Regions from separate parts of the Streptomyces sp. NPDC002324 genome, predicted to be linked through region 1. Evidence: riboswitches for the same ligand, from Rfam matches in the RefSeq annotation. Region 1 holds a riboswitch; each other region holds the start of a gene.
What was found. Region 1 has a riboswitch for cobalamin ahead of ACWCRJ_RS27900 (cobalamin biosynthesis protein). Riboswitches for the same ligand answer to the same signal wherever they lie in the genome.
Positions count from the first base shown of each region.

Region 2: another riboswitch for cobalamin. It lies ahead of ACWCRJ_RS17845 (ribonucleoside-diphosphate reductase subunit alpha); the one in region 1 lies ahead of ACWCRJ_RS27900 (cobalamin biosynthesis protein).
Region 3: another riboswitch for cobalamin. It lies ahead of ACWCRJ_RS26805 (ABC transporter substrate-binding protein); the one in region 1 lies ahead of ACWCRJ_RS27900 (cobalamin biosynthesis protein).

Region 1 is NZ_JBSFCF010000024.1:62,738-68,412, reverse strand. Features, by position in the region: gene ACWCRJ_RS27910 (putative cobaltochelatase) at 1-1,081, opposite strand, end outside; gene ACWCRJ_RS27905 (cobyric acid synthase) at 1,161-2,687, opposite strand; gene ACWCRJ_RS27900 (cobalamin biosynthesis protein) at 2,684-3,655, opposite strand; cobalamin riboswitch at 3,763-3,916, opposite strand; gene ACWCRJ_RS27895 (hypothetical protein) at 4,252-4,497, shown strand; gene ACWCRJ_RS27890 (hypothetical protein) at 4,611-4,832, opposite strand; gene ACWCRJ_RS27885 (anion permease) at 4,864-5,675, opposite strand, start outside.
Region 2 is NZ_JBSFCF010000011.1:239,417-245,091, forward strand. Features, by position in the region: gene mctP (monocarboxylate uptake permease MctP) at 1-629, shown strand, start outside; gene ACWCRJ_RS17835 (nucleoside hydrolase) at 909-1,898, shown strand; gene ACWCRJ_RS17840 (GNAT family N-acetyltransferase) at 2,030-2,536, shown strand; cobalamin riboswitch at 2,600-2,735, shown strand; gene ACWCRJ_RS17845 (ribonucleoside-diphosphate reductase subunit alpha) at 2,859-5,282, shown strand; gene ACWCRJ_RS17850 (ribonucleotide-diphosphate reductase subunit beta) at 5,282-5,675, shown strand, end outside.
Region 3 is NZ_JBSFCF010000022.1:148,266-153,940, forward strand. Features, by position in the region: gene aac(3) (aminoglycoside 3-N-acetyltransferase) at 1-29, opposite strand, end outside; gene ACWCRJ_RS26790 ((2Fe-2S) ferredoxin domain-containing protein) at 172-576, opposite strand; gene ACWCRJ_RS26795 (ABC transporter ATP-binding protein) at 557-1,378, opposite strand; gene ACWCRJ_RS26800 (FecCD family ABC transporter permease) at 1,375-2,388, opposite strand; gene ACWCRJ_RS26805 (ABC transporter substrate-binding protein) at 2,385-3,425, opposite strand; cobalamin riboswitch at 3,487-3,663, opposite strand; gene ACWCRJ_RS26810 (superoxide dismutase) at 4,125-4,766, opposite strand; gene ACWCRJ_RS26815 (HoxN/HupN/NixA family nickel/cobalt transporter) at 5,058-5,675, opposite strand, start outside.

The DNA of each region.
Region 1 (5,675 bases):
CGTCGGGACCGGGATCGGGATCCTCGTCCTGAGGGTTGTGCGGGTCCTGCGGGTCTTCCGGGTCCCGCGGGGGCTCCGCGAACTCCTCCAGGGTCTCGTCGAGCTTGTCCTCGTCGAGCCCCGGCGCGTCGAACGGGTTCCGTCGCCGCCGGTGCGGCAGCGCCAGCAGCGCCGCCTGCCGCACGTCCTCCGCGAGCACCTCGGTCCGCCCGGCCCACGCGGCCAGCGCGGTCGCCGTGCGGGCCATCACGATGTCGGCCCGCATCCCGTCCACCTCGAAGGCCGCGCAGGTCGCCGCGATCTGCCGCAGCACCCCGTCGCCCAGCACCACGGACGGCAGCAACTCCCGTGCGGCGACGACCCGTTGCCGTACGTCGGCCTCCTCGTCCGCCCAACGGGCCGTGAAGCCCGCCGGGTCGTCGTCGTAGGCGAGCCGCCGCCGGACGACCTCCACCCGCTGGTCCGGCTCCCGCGAGGCCGCGACCTCCACGGTCAGCCCGAACCGGTCGAGCAACTGCGGCCGCAGCTCGCCCTCCTCGGGGTTCATCGTCCCCACCAGCAGGAACCGCGCGGCATGACGTACGGAGACGCCCTCGCGCTCCACGTACGAGGCGCCCATCGCCGCCGCGTCGAGCAGCAGGTCGACCAGGTGGTCGTGGAGCAGGTTGACCTCGTCGACGTAGAGGATCCCCCGGTGCGCGTCGGCGAGGAGCCCCGGCTCGAAGGCCTTCACGCCCTCCGACAGCGCCCGTTCGATGTCGAGGGCGCCGACGAGCCGGTCCTCGGAGGCGCCGACGGGCAGCTCGACCATACGCGCCGGCCGCGTCTCGAACGCCGGTTCGTGCGGCCCGTCCGGGCACGCGGGGTCCGGCTTCGCGGGATCGCAACTGAACCGGCACCCGGCGACGACCTCCACCTCCGGCAGCAGCGCCGCGAGCGCCCGCACGGCGGTGCTCTTGGCGGTGCCCTTCTCGCCGCGCACCAGCACACCGCCGACCGCCGGCGACACCGCGTTCAGCAGCAGCGCGAGGCGCAGGTCGTCCTGGCCGACGACGGCCGTGAACGGAAACGGAACACTCACTTTGCGTCGCCCTCCAAGTCACCCTCCGGCCGCGGGCGGTTGACCCCCGGCCGGTCGTTCAACAGCGAGCCCGTGCCCGTCATGCGGACGCTCCCGGCGCTCCGGGAGCCCCCGGCGGCACGAACGGCAGATCCTTCGGCGCGCCCGACTCGATGAGCCGCCACAGCGCGTCCGTGTCCGCGTGTTCCTCGATCAGGTCGCCGAGCCGGTCCAGCTGCTCCTCGCGCAGCGCGGCGAAGGACGTGTCGGCGGCCGGTACGAAACGGCGCCCGGAGGCTGCCGCCACCTCCCGCAGAAAGGCCCGCCGGAACCCGTCCGACTCCAGCGACCCGTGCCAGTGCGTGCCCCAGACCTGTCCGACCCGGCACCCGTCCAGGAAAGGCTCCCCGCCCAGTACCTCGGCGACCCCGTGGTGGATCTCGTACCCCTCGACCCGCTCCCCGAGAGCCTCCCCGACCGGCCGCGTGAGCGTCTTCTCCCGGGCGAACCGTACGCGGACGGGCAGGAGGCCGAGCCCGTCGACGTGCCCCCGCCGGCTCTCGACGTCGTCCTCGATGTGCTCCCCGAGCACCTGGAACCCGCCGCAGACGCCGAGCACCGGCCGCCCCTCGGCGGCCCGCCGCGCGAGGGCGCCGGCGAGGCCCCGCTCCCGCAGCCACTCCAGCGCCCGCACCGTCCCCCGGGTCCCCGGCACGACGACGAGGTCGGCGTCGGCCAGTTCCTCGGCCCGGTCCACGAACCGCACGACGACACCGGGTTCGGCGGCGAGGGCGTCCACGTCGGTGAAGTTGGACATCAGCGGCACCGCGCACACGGCGACCCGCAGGACGTCCTCCCCGACGGGCGGTGCCACGTTCGACTCGCGGACCGTCCCGCGCAGCGAGACGCGCAGCCCGTCCTCCTCGTCGATCCCGAGCCCGTGCCGGAACGGCAGCACTCCGTACGTCCGCCGGCCGGTGAGCCCGTGCAGCATGTCGAGCCCCGGCTCCAGCAGGGAGACGTCGCCCCGGAACTTGTTGACGAGAAACCCGGCGACGAGTGCCTGGTCCTCGGGCGAGAGCAGCGCCACGGTCCCGAAGAAGGACGCGAAGACCCCACCGCGGTCGATGTCGCCGACGACGAGCACGGGGAGCCCGGCGTTCCGGGCGATCCCCATGTTGACGATGTCGGTCCGCCGGAGATTGATCTCGGCGGGGGAACCGGCCCCCTCACAGATCACCGCGTCATACGTGCCCCGCAACTCGGCGAGACAGTCCAGCACGGTCCCGAGCAGCCGCTGTTGCCGCCCGCCGTGGTACCCGCGCGCACTCATCTCCCCCACGGGCTTGCCGAGCAGCACCACCTGACTGCTGCTTTCACCACCGGGCTTCAGCAGGACGGGGTTCATGAGCGCGGTCGGCTCCACCCGGCAGGCCTGGGCCTGCATGGCCTGGGCCCGTCCGATCTCGGCGCCCTCCTTCGTCACGAAGGAGTTGAGCGACATGTTCTGCGCCTTGAAGGGCGCGACCTTCACCCCCTGCCGCACGAGCCACCGGCAGATCCCGGCGGTCACCACGCTCTTCCCGGCATCGGAGGTGGTTCCGGCGACCAGCAACCCGCCACTCATCCCTGACTCCTCGACCGCCGTGCCGGCCGCCCCGCGACCCGCCCCCGCACCATCGCCGCACCCGCGCTGACACCGAGGGCGAGCCAACTCACCCTGCGGGACAGCCGGACGGCCCGTTCGATGTCCCCGACGCCGACGGCCCGTCCCTCCCCATTGAGCACGGGCCGGTGCTCGACCCGCCCCCCGTACGACAACGTGCCCCCCAACCGCACTCCGAGCGCCCCCGCGAACGACGCCTCCACGGGCCCCGCGTTGGGACTCGGATGCCTGCCCGCGTCCGCCCGCCAGGCCCGCACCGCCCCCCGGGGATCCCCGCCGGCGGCGGTGGCCAGCAGGGCGGTCAGCCGGGCCCCCGGCCACCCCGCCACGTCGTCCAGCCGCGCGGAGGCCCACCCGTAGCGCCGGTACCGCCGCGACCGATGCCCGACCATGGCGTCCAAGGTGTTGACGGCCCGGAACCCCACGAGTCCGGGCACTCCGCCGACGGCCCCCCACACGAGCGCCCCCACCACCGCGTCGGACGTGTTCTCGGCGACGGACTCCACGACCGCCCGCGCGATCCCGTCCGGGTCGAGCGCCTGCGGATCCCGTCCGCACAGATGGGGCAACCGGCCCCGCGCGCCCTCGACATCGCCCGCGTCGAGGAACCGCGCGATCGTTCGCGCCTCCCGTCCGAGCGAGGTCCCCCCGACGACGGCCCAGGTGGCGGCGGCGGTCAGTCCGACGGACGCGATCCGTGACGGCCGTACGGCGGCCGAGGCGGCGGCCCCCAGAGCGACGGCGCCGCCGGCGCACACCGCGGTGTGCAGCGCGCCCCATCCCCGGTGGTCCCGCCACAGCACCCGCTCCGCCGCACCGGCGGCCCGCCCGAACGCGGCGACCGGATGCCCCCGGCGCGGATCGCCGAACAGCAGATCGCCGAGGAGCCCGACGGCGGCACCGTACGCGAAGACGCGATCGGCACGCACCGGTTCAGCCGATCACGGGGTCGGGCAGGGTCCGGACGCTGGGCCCCGAAGGGAAGCCGCACAGGGCGCACATGGCGATAGGTCCTCACTCAGGGTGTCCACGCCCTGGTTCGACGAGACCGACGGCGAGAGTTCCTGGCTCCCGGGGAGACGCTTCGAGATGCTTCCCCGGTGACAGTGGCGGGACCGCGCCGGACTCGCACCGGCTTCCTCTTCAACCGTCGTACATGGCCCCGGCAGTCCACCACGCCCCCGGAAGACCCGTCAACTTGCTGTTGACCTGCGGCGCAACGGTGTGCTCAGCCCCACATCGCCGAAATCCCGTCAGACGCCCGAATCGGCTCTTTCCGCGCTCCCGCCGGACGGCCCGGCCGGGCACACCCCGAGGAACGGCGGTACGACGTCCGAGCCGCATCCGGAACTCTGTGTACATCTTCCGCCACACGGCGTGGTGTGCTTTTCTGGCTGGACTTGTTGGACCCGGAACGGGCGCCTCGCGACGGGTCGCCCGGGGGACGGGAGGTGCGCACGTGGAAGATCGGCCGAGCGGGACGGTCTCGTCGGGCACGAGGTACGGGAGCGCGCGCGGAACGTGGGTGGCGGAGGCCGCGCCCTGGGCACTCTTCTGTTCGGTCATGGGGGTGCTGGCCGTCGGCGCGGGCGCGCTGGCGGCGCTCCTCGTCCCGGCGGGTGAGGTGCGCGGTCCGGTCTGGACGCTGGTGACGGTTCTCGTCGCCGCCGGCGCGGGCCTGTGGTCGGGTCTCACCCCGGGCACGGGGCGGCTCCGGGGCCTGAACCGTGCTCCGGTCGTGCCCCCGCCCCGCGGGCCGGAGCGTCGCTGACGCCGGCCCGGGACGCGGGCGACCCCCGAGGGCGCGGTACGCCGTCGGGGGTCGCCGGTCGAGCTGTCGAGAGACCGGGGAGGTCCGGTCTCAGGTCATGATCATGTCCGGTCTCAGGTCATGATCAGGGAGATTCCGTACGCCACTGCCCCCGCGCACAGCGCGAAGCACACGTACGCTCCCGTGGTCGCCGCCGCCACCGAGTCGCCCCGGGTCGACGCCTCCTCCCGCTTGGAGAGGCCGACGATGCCGAGGGTGAACAGGCCGACGAGGGCCACGGTGACCACGAGGCTGACTCCGAAGACGGAGCCGAGAGCTGCCCAGTCGATGTGCATGGTGGTGATCTTCCTCAGGGAGTCGTGGGGCTCAGACGGCGTGCGTCGGCGCGGACGTGCTCGCCGGTGCCGTGGTCTCGGCGGCGGGGGCCGGGATGGTCGCCGTGAGGTCCTCGGCCACGGTGCCGACCGGCGGCGGGGTCACGGCGGCGATCGCCGTCGTCACCACCCCGGGCGGCTCCTCGGTGTCGTTCACGTTGGTGTGGTCGACCACCTCGCGGCGGGAGACCAGCCAGATCGCGGCGCTGGAGGCGACGAGGAAGACCGCGACGACGGCCGTGCCCCAGGTGCCGAAGGACGTCACCCACTCGGCCAGCGCGGCGACCAGCGCGGCGGCCGGCAGGGTCAGGCCCCAGGCGACGAACATCCGGGTCGCGGTGGACCAGCGGACCACCCCGCCCTTGCGGCCGAGGCCCGCGCCCATCACCGCACCGGAGACCGAGTGCGTGGTGGAGAGCGAGAAGCCGAGGTGCGAGGAGGCCAGGATGACCGTGGCCGCGCTGGTCTGGGCGGCGAAGCCCTGCTGCGGCTGGAGGTCGGTCAGGCCCTTGCCCATCGTGCGGATGATGCGCCAGCCGCCCAGGTAGGTGCCGAGCGCGATGGCCGTACCGGCGGAGACGATGACCCACACCGGCGGGTCCGAGTCGGGCGCCAGGGTGCCGCCGGCCACCAGGGCCAGCGTGATGATGCCCATCGTCTTCTGGGCGTCGTTCGTGCCGTGGGCCAGCGAGACCAGGCCGGCGGAGGCGATCTGGCCGGCGCGGTAACCCTTGCCGGAGGCCTTCTCGTTGGTGTGCGCGCCGAGCTTGTACGTCAGCCGGGTGGCGAGCATCGCCGCGAGAC
Region 2 (5,675 bases), on a different contig from region 1:
TCCCCGACTGGTTCGCGGGCGTGGCCTTCGCGGCCATCGGCATCGGCGCGCTGGTCCCCGCGGCGATCATGTCCATCGCGGCGGCGAACCTCTTCACCCGCAACATCTACAAGGACTTCATCAAGCCGGACGCCACACCCGCGCAGGAGACCAAGGTCTCCAAGCTGGTGTCCCTGCTGGTGAAGGTGGGCGCCCTGGCCTTCGTCCTCACCATGGACAAGACGGTCGCCATCAACTTCCAGCTCCTCGGCGGCATCTGGATCCTCCAGACCTTCCCGGCGCTCGTCGGCGGCCTGTTCACCCGGTGGTGCCACCGCTGGGCCCTGCTCGCGGGCTGGGCGGTCGGCATGCTGTACGGGACGATCGCCGCGTACGGCGTGGCCTCCCCCACGCAGAAGCACTTCGGCGGCTCGTCCGCGGAGATCCCCGGCATCGGCGAGATCGGCTACATCGGCCTGACCGCCTTCGTCCTCAACGTCGTGGTCACGGTGGTCCTCACCTTCGCCCTGCGCGCGTTCAACGCACCCGACGGCATCGACGAGACCAGCCCGGAGGACTACACGGCGGACGCGGGCGACCGAGGCGTCCAGGTGGAACTGCCTCCGGCTACGGCGGGGACGAGCCACTAGGTCGGGGCGGGGGCGGGGCGGGGAGGTCTGCCTTTTCGCCCCACCCCCGCATCGCCGTGGATTCGCGGAGCCTTCCTCGCCCTCCCCCACCCGTCCCGTCCGAGGGGCCCCGCTCCCGGGCCCGCAGGGCCTGGTCCTTCAGGGGCGCGGGGAACTGCGCGAGAACCCCCACCGACCCGCACCCGTGGAACTCACCCCTCGGGGTCGAAGGGGCAGCGCCCCTGATGAAGGGACGGGCAGGGGCGGCGGGGGCGCACACCACCCGGCTACGCTGACGACGTGACCGTTCGCGCACCGATCGTCCTGGACAGCGACCCCGGTATCGACGACGCCGTAGCCCTGCAGTACCTCCTCGGCACAGGCCTGTGGGACCTCAAGGCCTACACCTCGGTAGGCGGCAACCTCCCCGCCGAAGCGACCTACGCCAACGCCCGAGCCCTCTCCCGAGCCCTCCGCATCGACGGCGACATCCCCGTGCACCGAGGCACGGGCCGCCCCCTCTCCCCCCTCCCCTACCGAGAGGCATCCGCCTTCCACGGCCCGGCGGGCCTCGGCAACGAGACACTGCCCGACTCCACGGCCCCGCACCCGACGGAGTCGTCCGCACAGGCCCTGCTCCGCCTCTCCCGCCAGTACGAGGGCGAGCTGACGGTGTGCGCCACCGGCCCCCTCACGAACATCGCCGTCGCACTGCTCGAAGACCCTCACTTCGCCCACCGCGTCGCCAGATTCGTGTTCATGGGGGGCGCCGCCCAGGTGCCGGGAAACATCACCCCGGTCGCCGAGTTCAACATCTGGGCCGACCCCGACGCGGCCGAGATCGTGCTCTCCTCCGGCATCCCGTTCACCATGGTCGACCTGGACGCCTCGCACCGCTGGCTGTTCCGCCCCGCCGACCTCGCCGCGCTGGAGGCGGCGGGCCCGGGCACGGCCCTCGCCGCCCGGCTGATGCGCACGTACATGGACGCCTACACCCGCCACGGCGGAGACGGCACCTGTCCGTTGCACGATCCGCTGGCCGTGGGGGTGTGCGGGGACGAGGCGTTCGTGGCGGCCGCCGAGGGCGCCGTCGTCGTCGAATGCGCGAGCGAACTCACCCGGGGCCAGACCGTGTTCGTGCCGGCCACCGCCCGGCGCGTCTACTACTCCGAGTCCCCCGCCCTGACCGCCCGCCTCCGCGCCACCGGCCGCGTGGCCCTGGGGCCGGGCACCCGCGACTTCAGCAGGGACTTCGTGGCGACGCTACCGCGGTGGCCGGCGGTGGCCTGACCGGCCCGATCACCGGTGGACCGGCCGGTTCGGAGCAACCTTCGGCCGACCGGACCGGATCATCCGACTAACGCCTGCTCCTGTGGACAACCGCGGACCCGCTAGGCCGCCCCTCGTGCACACTGCGACGCATGGACATCACGATCAGGGACGCGGCCCCGGATGAGTACGCCGCCCTGGGCGAGGTCACCGCACAGGCCTACCTCGGCGACGGACTGCTGGACTTCGGGGAGAGCGACCAGTACCTCGGTGAGCTGCGGGACGTGGCGAAGCGGGCCGCCGAGGCCGAGGTGCTGATGGCCGTGGCGGACGGCCGGGTGCTCGGCGGTGTGACCTTCGTCCCGGCGGGCGGCCCCATGGCCGACATCGCCGGTGCGGGAGAGGCCGAGATACGCATGCTCGCGGTCTCCCCGGAAGCACGCGGGCGGGGTGTCGGTGAGGCGCTCGTGCGGGCCTGTGTGGAGCGCGCCCGGGCAGTGGAGGGCTGTGTACGCGTCGTGCTGTCGACCCAGAGGAGCATGCACGCGGCCCATCGCATCTACGAACGTCTGGGGTTCGCCCGCACACCGGAGCGCGACTGGAACCCCCTCCCCGACGTCCTGGACATCTCGCTGATCACCTATGAGTTGACGCTCTGACACCCTGCGCAGCCGAATGCGACACAACATGTGGGGGTGACACCGCGCACCGGCACTAGATGTATGCTCATGCTCGCTGTCGCCACAGGGGAATCCGGTGCGAATCCGGAACTGTCCCGCAACGGTGTACTCGCGTGCGTTCACGCTCTTTTGCGCACGCCTGTTCAGTCCGAACACCTGTCGACAGCGCGCCCGGCCGTCCGGTCCGGGTGCCTGACGTCCGGGCCTCGTGGAATGGGCCGGTGGACGCGACGCCCCCGTGCGCTCGTGAGCTGCCGCCTGCCCTCCGCCAGGCCGCTTGCCGAGCGAGGGAGAGCCCCACGTGACCATCGCGCCAGCCGACCCGGTTTCAGCCAACCCGGTTTCAGCCGACCTGGCTTCAGCCGACCCGGCGACGGAGACCGACAGTCCGGGTTCCGCGTTGCTGCGGACCCTGACCGAGCTGACCGTCGACCTCCCCGACGCCGACCCCGGCCGGGTCGCCGCCGCCGCGCTGCGCGGCCGGTCCTCACGCGGCGCCTCCGCCGAGATGGTCGTGGAGCTGCGCGAGCTGGCCACGGAGGCGGCCGCCGGTCTGATCTCCGAGGACCCCGCCTACTCGAAGCTCGCCGCGCGGCTGCTGGCCATCGGCATCCGCGACGAGGCCGCCTCGCAGGGCGTCACCACCTTCGCCGAGTCCATCGCCGTGGGCCACCGGGAGGGCCTCGTCGCCGACCGCACCGCGGAGTTCGCGCGCGTACACGCCGAGCGCCTCGACGCCCTGGTCGACCCGGCCGGCGACGACCGCTTCGGCTACTTCGGCCTGCGCACCCTGCACAGCCGCTATCTGCTCCGGCACCCCCTCACCCGCAAGGTCGTCGAGACGCCCCAGCACTTCATGCTGCGGGTGGCGAGCGGGCTGGCCGAGGACGACACCACGCGGGCCGTGGACGAGGTCGCCGCGCTCTACGGCCTCATGAGCCGCCTCGACTACCTCCCCTCCTCCCCCACACTGTTCAACTCCGGCACCCGCCACCCCCAGATGTCCTCCTGCTATCTCCTCGACTCCCCGCTGGACGAGCTGGACTCCATCTACGACCGCTACCACCAGGTGGCCCGCCTCTCGAAGCACGCCGGCGGCATCGGTCTGTCCTACTCCCGCATCCGCTCGCGCGGTTCGCTGATCCGGGGCACCAACGGGCACTCCAACGGCATCGTGCCGTTCCTGAAGACGCTGGACGCCTCGGTCGCCGCCGTGAACCAGGGCGGCCGGCGCAAGGGCGCGGCCGCGGTCTACCTGGAGACCTGGCACTCCGACATCGAGGAGTTCCTGGAGCTGCGCGACAACACCGGTGAGGACGCCCGCCGTACGCACAACCTGAACCTGGCGCACTGGATCCCGGACGAGTTCATGCGCCGGGTGAACGCCGACGAGCAGTGGTCGCTGTTCTCCCCGGCCGACGTGCCCGAGCTGGTCGACCTGTGGGGCGAGGAGTTCGAGGCGGCCTACCGCAAGGCGGAGGCGAACGGCCTGGCGAGGAAGACGATCGCCGCCCGTGAGCTGTACGGCCGCATGATGCGTACCCTCGCGCAGACCGGCAACGGCTGGATGACCTTCAAGGACGCGGCCAACCGCACGGCCAACCAGACGGCCGAGCCGGGCCACGTCGTCCACTCCTCCAACCTCTGCACGGAGATCCTGGAGGTCACGGACGACGGGGAGACGGCGGTCTGCAACCTGGGCTCGGTGAACCTGGGCGCGTTCGTCGACCGGGCGGCCGGCGACATGGACTGGCAGCGGCTGGACGAGACCGTCCGCACCGCCGTCACCTTCCTCGACCGCGTCGTCGACATCAACTTCTACCCGACCGAGCAGGCGGGCCGCTCCAACGCCCGGTGGCGCCCGGTCGGCCTCGGCGCGATGGGGCTCCAGGACGTCTTCTTCCAGCTGCGCCTGCCCTTCGACTCCCCCGAGGCGAAGGCGCTGTCCACCCGGATCGCCGAACGGATCATGCTCGCCGCGTACGAGGCCTCCGCCGACCTCGCCGAGCGCAACGGCCCGCTGCCGGCCTGGGAGAAGACCCGCACGGCCCGTGGTGTGCTGCACCCCGACCACTACGACGTCGAGCCGGCCTGGCCGGAGCGCTGGGCGGCCCTGCGCGAGCGCGTCGCGACGACGGGCATGCGCAACTCGCTGCTCCTCGCCATCGCGCCGACGGCCACCATCGCCTCGATCGCCGGTGTGTACGAGTGCATCGAGCCGCAGGTGTCCAACCTGTTCAAGCGCGAGACGCTGTCCGGTGAGTTCCTCCAGGTCAACTCGTATCTGGTGAAGGACCTGAAGGAACTGGGCGTCTGGGACGCGCGTACCCGGGAGGCCCTGCGCGAGTCGGGCGGCTCGGTGCAGGACTTCGCCTGGATCCCGGCCGACGTCAGGGCGCTGTACCGCACGGCCTGGGAGATCCCGCAACGCGGCCTGATCGACATGGCCGCCGCCCGCACCCCGTATCTCGACCAGTCGCAGTCGCTGAACCTGTTCCTGGAGACGCCGACCATCGGCAAGCTCTCCTCGATGTACGCGTACGCCTGGAAGTCGGGTCTGAAGACCACGTACTACCTGCGCTCGCGCCCGGCGACCCGGATCGCCCGTGCGGCGCAGGCCCAGGCCCGGCAGCCCGAGACGACCATCCCCCTCCAGCAGGCCACCTCCGAAGAGGCCGTCGCCTGCTCCCTTGAGAACCCCGAGTCCTGCGAGGCCTGCCAGTGATGCCCAGCAACCAGAACCTGCTCGACCCCGGCTTCGAGCTGACTCTCCGCCCCATGCGCTACCCGGACTTCTACGAGCGCTACCGGGACGCGATCAAGAACACGTGGACCGTCGAGGAGGTCGACCTCCACTCGGACGTCGCGGACCTCGCGAAGCTGTCCGAGGGCGAGCAGCACATGATCGGCCGCCTGGTCGCGTTCTTCGCGACGGGCGACTCGATCGTGGCGAACAACCTCGTGCTGACCCTCTACAAGCACATCAACTCCCCCGAGGCGCGGCTCTATCTGAGCCGCCAGCTCTTCGAGGAGGCCGTGCACGTCCAGTTCTATCTGACCCTGCTGGACACCTACCTGCCCGACCCGGCGGACCGGGCGGCGGCTTTCGCGGCGGTGG
Region 3 (5,675 bases), on a different contig from region 1:
GATCGCTTGAGCAGGTCCATTGCATCCACGCCCGCGAACCTATCCCCGCACTACGGCCTCTGGGCAACCGAATTGCCGGTGGGCGCCTCCGGGGAGGCCGGGGTGCGCCGCGAGTGCTGTGCGAGTGCTGTGGCGTCGATGCGGCGTGACCGGCGGGTCGCGGCGGGGGCTTCAGCGATCGTCATCGCGCCGCGCCCTCCGGGGAGGGGTGAAGACGTACAGGTCGAGGATGTCGGGGCAGGGAGCGACACCGGGGCCGCCGGCCTGTACCCAGGCGGCGATGTCCTCGGTGGCGTCGGAGTCGTTGACGAGGCCGAGCCAGACCGGGCGGGCGCCTGCCGCGCGTGCGGCGGACGAGGGCTGGACGACGATGACGTTCGCGTGCTCGCAGACGTCGAGGCAGGCCGCGACACGCACGGGGGCGTTCTCGGACAGCCGCTCGACCTGCCGGGTGTGATCGACTCCGGTGACTTTCGGGGTTCCGCAGCAGCAGTCCCGGCAGACCACGATGCGGCACGGCGCCGGTTCGGCCCGGCTGTGTTTCCTTTGTGCTGCTTCAGATCGCTGTCGAGGCATCGCTCGTCGTGCTCCTCTCGCGGGCGGATCCGTCCTGGGCCGTGGGGCGGAGGAAGCGGATCGCGGGGTGGCCGGGGGCATGGGTGACCTCGGCGCGGACTCCGTAGACCTGTTCGATGAGGCTCGGAGTCAGGACCTCGGTCGGAGTGCCCTGCGTGACGGCGCGGCCGTCGCGCAGGACGAGCAGGCGGTCGCAGTACATCGCGGCGAGGTTGAGGTCGTGCAGGGCGATCACGGTGGTGACCGGCAGATCGGCGACGAGGTCCAGCAGATCGAGTTGGTGCTGGATGTCGAGGTGGTTGGTCGGTTCGTCGAGCAGGAGTTCGCGGGGCTTCTGCGCGAGGGCGCGGGCGATCTGGGTGCGCTGGCGCTCGCCGCCGGACAGGGTGTGCCAGGACTGGTCGGACCGGTCGGCCAGTCCGGTGCGTGCCAGGGCCTCGGTGACGGCCTCCGCGTCGGCCGCCGTGGGCGGTGTCCAGGCGCGACGGTGCGGGATGCGGCCGAGGGCGACGACCTCGCGGACGGTCAGTTCGGTCTGGGTGTGGGCGTGTTGTTCGACGGTGGCGACGCGGCGGGCGATGGCACGGCGGCGGACCTCGGTGAGCGGACGCCCGTCCAGGGTGACGACTCCGCCGGTCGGCGCGAGAACCCCGGCCAGCAGCCTGAGCAGCGTCGACTTTCCCGAACCGTTGGGGCCGAGCAGACCGACGGTCTCACCGGGGCGGAGGGCGAGGGTGACGCCGTCGACGACGACCTTGTCGCCGATGCGCCGCACGACCCGGTTCGCGTGCAGGCTGGTCATGTCCTTCTCCGTCCGCGACAGAGCACGGCCACGAACGCCGGTACCCCGATGAGGGACGTCAGTACGCCCACCGGGACCTCCTGGGGGTCGAGGACGGTGCGGGCGAGGGTGTCCACCCACACCAGGAAGACGGCTCCGGTCAGCGCCGTGACCGGCAGCAGACGGGCATGGCCGGCCCCGGTGAGAGCGCGGGTGGCATGGGGCAGGACCAGGCCGACGAACCCGATCGCTCCGGCGCAGCTGACCAGTGCGGCGGTGAGCAGCGCGGTGGCGCAGAGCAGGATCAGCCGGGTACGGGCCACGTGGACGCCCAGCGATGCCGCGGCCTCCTCACCGAACGCGAACGCGTCCAGGGTGCGGGCGTACGCGAGGCAGACCAGCAGGACCACGGCCAGGACGACCGCGCAGAGCACCACCTGGCCCCAGTCGGCGCCGGTGAGCGAACCGAGCAGCCAGAAGAGCACGCCACGGGTGGTCTCGGCGTCGGCGGAGGTCAGGACGATGAACGAGGTCAGGGCGGAGAAGAGTTGCATGACGGCGACCCCGGACAGGACGACGCGGTCGGTGCTGCCGCCGAGGGTGTGGCTGAGCAGCAACACCAGGGCGAAGGAGAGCAGCGCGCCGAGGAACGCCCCCGCCGACAGGGACACCACTCCCCCGCCCACGCCCAGGACGACGACGGCGACCGCTCCGGTGGAGGAGCCGGAGGAGACGCCGAGGACGAACGGGTCGGCGAGAGGGTTGCGCAGCAGGGACTGCATGACCGCCCCGCAGACCGCGAGTCCGGCCCCGCACACCGCGGCGAGCAGGGTGCGGGGCATGCGCAGGTTCCACACGATGCCGTCCCGCAGCGGCGCCAAGGTGCCTTCGCCGAGGCCGAGATGGGCGGCAACGGAGGCCCAGACGTCACCGGCCGAGATGTCGGCGGGGCCGATCGTCACCGCGACGGCGACCGACGCGAGCAGCGCGGCGCAGCCGCCGCCGGTCAACAGCAGTGCGCGCGGGCTCACTTGACGAGCCCGAAGTCGCGCAGGCCGGCGGCGACCTTCTCGATCCCTTCGACGGTGCGGATGGAGGGGTTCATCGCCTGCCCGCTGAGCAGGACGTACCGCTTCTTCTTGACGGCGGTCAGGTGACGAGTGGCGGGGTTGGTCTCCAGGAAGCGGATCTTGGCCTGGGCGGTCTCGGCGGTCTGCTGCCTGCGGGTGAGGTCGCCGATCACGATGACGTCGGGGTCACGGTCGGCAACGGTCTCCCAGCCGATCTGGGGCCACTCGTCATGGGTGTCGGCGAAGGCGTTCTTCGCGCCGACGGCCCGGGTGATGGCGCCGGGTGCACCGCAGCAGCCGGCGAGGTAGGGCGACTGCGAGTTGGCGAACCAGTACATGAGCGAGACGCCGGAGGCGTCCAGCCCTTCGGTCGCCTTGCGCACCCGCTCCTTCGACTCGGCGACGAGCTTGTCGCCGCGGGCGTCGACGTCGAACGCGTGGGCCAGGTCGTGAATCTCGCCGTAGACGGCGTCCAGGGTGAGGGGCTTGCTGCGCGATCCGTCGCCACCGCTGTCGTTGTCCTTGCCGGCCGAGCAGTCGGAGGGCGAGACGTACGTGGGCACGCCCAGTTTCTCGAACTGATCGCGGGTGGCGACGCCGCCCTTGCCGAGGGTGGAGACGAACGAGGCGGTGACGAAGTCGGGTTCGGCGTCCAGGACCTTCTCGAAGGAGGGCGCGTTGTCGGCGAGCCGGGGCACGGACGCGTTGGCCTTGTCCAGGCCCTTCATGACCGGGTCGGTCCAGGTGGCGGTGCCTGCCACGCGGTCGGCGAGGCCGAGGGAGAGCAGGATCTCCGTGGTGCCCTGATTGAGCGAGACGGCCCTCTGCGGAGCCGACTTCAGGGTGACCTTCCGGCCGCAGTTGTCGATGGTGCGCGGGTAGTCCGCGCCGACGGACGGCTTGGTGTCCTCGGTGCCGCCTGTGGAACCGCCGCAGGCGGTGAGCAGTAGCGCGGGAGCAAGGAGGAAGGCAGCGGGACGGAGGGCGGTGCGGAGCACGGGCGTACCTCGGTGGTCGGGGCTCGTTCGCGGAGCCTGGCCTACGGACGTCCCTCCGCACACGGGTGCGGAGGTGCCAGCAGGTCTTCGGACTCGGGTTCGTCCGGACGGGGCGCCTTCCCGGTCTCCCAGTGGCATGCGTGCCCCACCCGTCCCCCTCACCGCTGCGCGTCAGTTCCGGATTCGCACCGGATTCCCTGGCCTCGGATGTGGCTCGACTGGCTCCCCGAGGCTATCAAGATCGCCGCGTCGTCGGGTCGTGCGATCGGTCACGGGACTTGGGACACGGCACACGGCACACGGCACACGGCACACGGCACACGGCACACGGCACACGGCACACGGCACACGAGACACGGGACGGAGGTGCTCGCGTTCCGGTGCAGCACGCCGTCGTCGGTAAGGCGATCCGCAGCGCACGGCACAGGGTTGCTGTTGCTGCGGCGCGTCGGGGGCCCGCTCGCATCCGCAGGTCGGCCGTGAACTCGCCGCCCACGGATACGTCCGCGAAGCCGGCCCGCCCCGGGGCCTGCAGAGCAGGGCCGGACCCCGGACGGCGCGTTGAGCGGATGGAGAAAGGCCCTCGCAAGTCACGTCCTTGCGAGGGCCCTTCGCCTTGCCGCCTGCCCGGTGAAGGTTGAGAAGACGATCACGAGCAGGACGTCGGTGCGGACGCCGTCACGGTCACGGCGTCAGCGCTCAGGGGGTGAGCAGCAGGCTGTCGCCGCGCTCCTTGGCGGCGGCGTAGCGCCTGGCCACGTCCTGCCAGTTGACGACGGCCCACATGGCGTCGATGAAGTCGACCTTCTGGTTCTTGTACTGCAGGTAGAAGGCGTGCTCCCAGGCGTCGAAGACGAGGATCGGGGTGGAGCCCTGGCCGACGTTGCCCTGGTGGTCGTAGACCTGCTCCACGATCAGGCGACCGCTCAGCGGCTCGTACGCCAGTACGCCCCAGCCGGAGCCCTGGGTGGTCGCGGACGCCTTGGTCAGCTGGGCCTTGAAGCCCGCGAACGAGCCGAAGGACCCGGTGATGGCGTCGGCCAACTCGCCCACGCCGTCCGCGGCCAGGGGCTCGCCACCGCCGTCGCCGGTCATGTTGTGCCAGTAGATGGAGTGCAGGATGTGCCCGGAGAGGTGGAAGGCCAGGTTCTTCTCCAGGCCGTTGATCGAGCCCCACTGCTCCTTGTCCCGCGCCTCCGCCAGCTGCTCCAAGGTGTCGTTCGCGCCCTTGACGTACGCCGCGTGGTGCTTGTCGTGGTGCAGCTCGACGATCTGCGGGTTGATGACCGGTTCGAGTGCCGCGTAGTCGTAGGGAAGCTCCGGGAGCGTGTAAACCGCCATGTCCAACGTCCTCCGACACGTAATTGCCACTTGTGTGCAGGTGCACGCTAACAGCATTTACGACTGATTGCCGATCAGGCATAGGTCCTAGGACCACAGTTGCGTGGCGGACCCGGAGGACGTCTCGCTGTCATGTCGCTTTCACTGCCGACGGGGCATGACACGAGCGGCCAGCGGCCGGAATGCCGGGCTACGGCCGGACTCCACCCGATCGCCGCTGGTGTACGGCCGGTGCGCGGGCTGCGCCGACTGGAGCGGTGGGAAGCCGTCCGCCGCGAGCCCCGAAGGCTCCTACTCCGCGGAGGTGGGTGTGCGACTCAGCCCTGAGGTCCACTTCTCCTCGATCCTGCCGACCTTCCACACCAGCAGGGCGATCACCCAGGTCGCGAAGAACAGCCCGACGACGACATATCCGATGATGTTGAGGTCCAGGCCGGAGACCCGGTCCCAGAACGGGCCGTGCAGCCCCGCCTCCTGCGCGAGCAGGCCCAGCAGTTCGACCGTGCCGATGAGGAGGGCGACGGCGACGGACAGGCCGGTGATGGTGAGGTTGTAGTAGACCTTGCGGACCGGCCTGGAAGAGGCCCAGCCGTAGGCGAAGTTCATGAAGGTGCCGTCGATCGTGTCCAGCAGTGACATGCCGGCCGCGAACAGGATCGGCAGACACAGGATCGCGTACCAGGGCAGGCCGGAAGCAGCCCCCGACCCGGCCAGCACCAGCAGGGCGATCTCCGTGGCCGTGTCGAAGCCGAGGCCGAACAGGGCACCGAGCGGGTACATCTGCCAGGGCCTGGTGATCGACTTCATCACGCGGCCCAGGAGGCGGTTCATGAAGCCCCGGTTGTTCAGCTGCTCCTCCAGCGCGGCCTCGTCGAAGTGGCCGGAGCGCATCTGCCGGAAGACCTTCCA